DNA from 2 places in the Pseudoxanthomonas sp. PXM04 genome. Region 1 is predicted to be linked to the other one. Evidence: riboswitches for the same ligand, from Rfam matches in the RefSeq annotation. Region 1 holds a riboswitch; the other holds the start of a gene.

Evidence for each region. Region 1 has a riboswitch for glycine ahead of IB228_RS16065 (trimeric intracellular cation channel family protein). Riboswitches for the same ligand answer to the same signal wherever they lie in the genome.
Region 2: linked by a shared signal. The riboswitch ahead of gcvP (aminomethyl-transferring glycine dehydrogenase) and the one ahead of IB228_RS16065 (trimeric intracellular cation channel family protein) in region 1 are both predicted to bind glycine.

Annotation. Positions count from the first base shown of each region.
Region 1 is NZ_JACVAG010000006.1:313,564-316,017, forward strand. Features, by position in the region: gene IB228_RS16060 (3-deoxy-7-phosphoheptulonate synthase) at 1-673, shown strand, start outside; gene IB228_RS16065 (trimeric intracellular cation channel family protein) at 809-1,426, opposite strand; glycine riboswitch at 1,536-1,627, opposite strand; glycine riboswitch at 1,638-1,730, opposite strand; gene IB228_RS16070 (N-acetyltransferase) at 1,789-2,307, shown strand.
Region 2 is NZ_JACVAG010000007.1:232,946-235,399, forward strand. Features, by position in the region: gene gcvP (aminomethyl-transferring glycine dehydrogenase) at 1-1,163, opposite strand, end outside; glycine riboswitch at 1,204-1,317, opposite strand; gene IB228_RS17495 (VOC family protein) at 1,484-1,939, shown strand; gene IB228_RS17500 (multidrug effflux MFS transporter) at 1,936-2,454, shown strand, end outside.

The sequences.
Region 1 (2,454 bases):
CCGCCTGGGCCTGCCGGCCGGTTGCGAATACCTGGACACAACCTCGCCGCAGTACATCGCCGATCTGGTCGCCTGGGGCGCGATCGGCGCGCGCACCACCGAGAGCCAGATCCACCGTGAACTCGCCTCGGGCCTGTCGTGTCCGGTCGGCTTCAAGAACGGCACCGACGGCAACGTGAAGATCGCCGCCGACGCGGTCAACGCGGCTTCGCATCCGCATCATTTCCTGGCCGTCACCAAGGAAGGCCGCTCGGCCATCGCCGCCACCACCGGCAACCCGGACTGCCACGTGATCCTGCGCGGTGGCAAGGCGCCGAACTACGACGCCGACAGCGTGGAGGCGGCCAGCCAGGTATTGGCGAAGGCGGGCCTGGCGCCGCGCCTGATGATCGACGCCAGCCACGCCAACAGCCTGAAGGATCCGGAAAACCAGCCGCGCGTGATCGAGGACATCGCCGCGCAGATCGAAGCGGGCGAGACCCGCATCATCGGCGCGATGATCGAAAGCCATCTGGTCGCCGGCCGCCAGGATCTGGTGCCGGGCCAGCCGCTGGCCTACGGGCAGAGCATCACCGACGGCTGCATCGGCTGGGACGCGTCGGTGGCCGTGCTGGAACGCCTGGCCGCCGCCGTGCGCCGTCGCCGCGAGCGCAACGTGTCGCAGGCCGCCTAGTCCGCATCGTGGAGGGCCGCAGGAGCGGCCCGGGCGCGACGGCGATCCGTTCCCCTCTCTCCGGATCGTCGGCGCAATCCCGGGGCCGCTCCTGCGCGGAGCGCCATCGCGGGATGCGCGCGTCGCCCGATGCGATCAGTGCGTTTCGCCGCGATAGACGAACTTCGGCACGTCCCAGTTGTAGCGGATCGCCAGCAGCCGCAGCAGGAAGCCACCGCCCAGGCAGCCCAGGGTGGCGGTGGACTCATTCACGCCCGCGTGCAGCAGGAGCAGATACGCCGCGCCGGTCAGCAGCGAGACGCTGGCATACAATTCCTTCTGGAATACCAGCGGAATCTCGTTGCACAGCACATCGCGCAGCACGCCGCCGAAGGTGCCGGTGAGCATGCCGGCGATCACCACGATGGCCGGCGCGTGCCCGGCCTCGCGCGCGATCGCGCAGCCGATCAGGGTGAAGGCGACCAGGCCCAGCGCATCCAGCCACAGGAACGCCTGGCGAAGATGATGCATCCAGCGGGCGACGAAGGTGGCGACGATTGCCGCGCCAATCGTGTAGCCCAGGTATTCCGGATGCTTCACCCAGCCCAGCGGGTAGTGGCCGAGCACGATGTCGCGCAACGAGCCGCCGCCGAGCGCGGTGACCGAGGCGATGATGACGACGCCGAACAGGTCCATCCGCCGACGGCCGGCGGACAGCGCGCCGGTCATGGCTTCGGCGGTGATGGCGACGAGGTAGATCAGGGACAGCAGCATGGAGAAGGTTCCGACGGGAGGTGGCCGGCACCGCAAGACTTGCGCGCACGCGCTCCACGCGCGGAGACGCGTGGGACGGAACACTCAATTCATGACCGGAATCCGGTGCCGCTCCCGCTGTCCTTTTGCCTGAGAGTTCGGCGGCGTGGGCCGCTTGCCCCTTCGGCGGGTCATCGAAGACCTCTCTCCAGATCGGCGTGGGTGGATGCAGTGGATGGCTGCGTCCAGCAACCGGGCCTGAGCGATTATGGGAGCCTGCGCCTTCGGCGGGAGCCGTGCGGCTCCGCTCTCCTGCATCCGGCGCGCACTTTAGCAGAGACCGATGTGAAAATACCGGCTCCACTGGCCTGCCTGTCCCCATGATCGCCTACGCGCTGCGCTCCGAAACCCCCGCCGACACGCCCACCATCCGTGCCCTGATCACGAAGGCCTTCGCCGTTGCCGAACACAGCAGCGGCACCGAGGCGGCGATCGTCGACGCGTTGCGCGCGCGCGACGAGCTGACCCTGTCGCTGCTGGCGGAACAGGATGGGCGGGTGATCGGCCACGTCGCGTTTTCGCCGGTGGCCATCGGCGATGGCGCGGCCGGCTGGTACGGGCTGGGGCCGGTGGCGGTGGCGCCGGACTGCCAGGGCGCCGGCATCGGCGCCGCGCTGATCGAAGCCGGCCTGGCCCGGTTGCGCCAGGCCGGCGCGGGCGGCTGCGTGGTGCTGGGCGATCCCGGGTATTACGCGCGTTTCGGTTTCGCGAACGAGGCCGAGCTGCGTTACGAGGGCGCACCGGCCGAATACTTCATGGCGTTGACCCTGGATGGCAGCCGGCCGCAGGGGCCGGTGGCGTACAGCGTGGCGTTCGAGGCGACGGAAACCGCGCGGGACTGACATTGGCTTTGCCTCCCCCTTCGGAGAAGGGGGATTGAGGGGGATTTGTTCTTGGCGCCAAAAGCAAGTCCCCCGTCACCTGCTGTGCAGGTGCCCGCCCCCTTTTGCAAAGGGGGCTATCGATGTGGCGCCTTTGCTTATGCCTCC
Region 2 (2,454 bases), on a different contig from region 1:
AGCGTGCGCAGGCCTTCGGCCAGGATGGCGGTCAGGCGGGCGACGCGGCGGGCGATGCGGGTCAGGCCTTCCGGACCGTGGTAGACGGCGTACATCGAGGCCATCACCGCCAGCAGCACCTGCGCGGTGCAGATGTTGGAGGTGGCCTTCTCGCGACGGATGTGCTGCTCGCGGGTCTGCAGGGTCAGGCGGTAGGCGGGATTGCCGTCGGCATCCACCGACACGCCAATCAGGCGGCCCGGCATGGAGCGCTTGTAGGCGTCGCGGCAGGCCATGAAGGCCGCGTGCGGGCCGCCGAAGCCGAACGGCACGCCGAAGCGCTGGGTGTTGCCGACCACGATGTCGGCGCCCATCTCGCCCGGAGTCTTGAGCAGGGTCAGCGCCAGCAGGTCGGTGGCCATCACGAACAGCGCCTGGTGGCCGTGGATGATCTCCGCGTCGCGGCCCCATTCCTCCAGCCAGCCGCTGGACGCGGGGTACTGCACCAGCACGCCGAAGTAATCGCCGGCGGCGAGTTTTTCATGGAACGCTTCGGTCGAACGGACGATGTCCACGGTCAGGCCCAGCGGCTCGGCGCGGGTCTGCAGGACTTCAATCGTCTGCGGATGGGTGTCGCCGGCGACCAGGAACACGTTGGACTTCGACTTGGCCGAACGCTTGGCCAGGGTCATCGCCTCGGCGGCGGCGGTGGCTTCGTCCAGCAGCGAGGCGCTGGCGATTTCCATGCCGGTCAGGTCGGTGATCATGGTCTGGAAGTTGATCAGCGCTTCCATGCGGCCCTGCGAGATTTCCGCCTGGTACGGGGTGTAGGCGGTGTACCAGGCCGGGTTCTCCAGGATGTTGCGCAGGATCACCTTCGGGGTGTGGGTGCCGTAGTAGCCCTGGCCGATGAAACTCTTGAACACCTGGTTCCGGTCGGCGACGGCGCGGATCTTGGCCAGCGCCTCTTCCTCGGTCATCGCTTCGGGCAGGGCCAGCGGGGCGGCGGACTTGATGTTGGCCGGCACGATGGCATCGGTCATCGCCTCCAGCGAGTCGTGGCCGACCACGCGCAGCATGTGCGCGATTTCGGCGTCGTTGGGACCGATGTGGCGGGCGATGAAAGCGTCGTGGTGCTCGAGATCGCGAAGCGAGGACGGAGTCTGGGACATGGGCAGGGGCATCCGGAAAAGGCATGAAGCCGGGCGTGCGAAGTGCGCACGTGGGTGCCCCTCTGTCCTTTTGCCTGAGAGTTTGGAAGCGCCGCGGACGAGGTCGCGGTGGTGCTTCGTGCCCCTTCGGCGCCGGCGCGTGGCCGATCTCTCCAGAGTGTTTGCAGCGGGGGTGGTATCGGGCCTGAGCGATTACGGGCGTTTGCGCCTTCGGCAGCGGGTTTCCCCGCTTCTCCCACCTGGTCTTGCGGCGCGGATTATAGCCTGCGGCCGCCCGCATCGTCCCGGTTGGCCTTACCATGTCCGGCCCCCCGCGCCGGCCATCCCTGTTCATGAATGCGCCCCCTTTCCGACTCCTGCGCCTGGACCACATCGTCCTGCGCGTCCGCGACCTGGCGGCCATGCGCGCCTTCTATTGCGGGGTGCTGGGCTGCACGGTGGAGCGGGACCGGCCGGAGCTGGGCCTGTTGCAACTGCGGGCCGGCGAGTCGCTGATCGATCTGGTGCCGGTGGACGGCAAGCTGGGCCGGCTGGGCGGGGCCGCGCCGGGGCCCGAAGGCCACAACGTCGACCACCTGTGCCTGCGGGTGGAACCCTTCGACCGCGAGGCGCTGGCGGCGTACCTGGAAGCGGCCGGGGCGACCCTGGCCGAATTCGGTGAGCGCTACGGCGCTGACGGCATGGGGCCGTCCCAGTACCTGCGGGACCCGGAAGGCAACACGGTCGAGTTGAAGGGCCCGCCGACTTCGCCGCCGGTGGACCCTTCGGTGGCCGGGAGCGCGCCATGACCGGCGTTCGCAAGCTGCCGTCCAACCGCCGCCTGGCCCTGCTGCTGGGCGGGCTGGCGATGTTCGGCCCGTTCTCGATCGACACCATCTTCCCCGCGTTCAACGCGATGGGCGCGCAGCTGGGCGCGGACAAGCTGGCGATGCAGCAGGTCATCAGCGTCTACCTGCTGACCTACGCGCTGATGAGCCTGGTGCACGGCCCGCTGTCGGATGCGTTCGGCCGGCGCAAGGTGATCCTGGGCGGGCTGTTCCTGTTCCTGCTGGCGTCGATTGGCTGCGCGCTGTCGCGCGACATGACCACGCTGCTGCTGTTCCGCGCGCTGCAGGGTTTCTCGGCCGGCGTGGGTTTCATCGTCGGCCGCGCGGTGATCCGCGACGTGCTGCATGGCGACGACGCGCAGCGGCTGATGAGCCAGGTGTCGATGATCTTCGGCATCGCCCCGGCGATCGCGCCGATCATCGGCGGCTGGATCCTGGGCTGGAGCGCGTGGCCGGTGATCTTCTGGTTCCTGGCC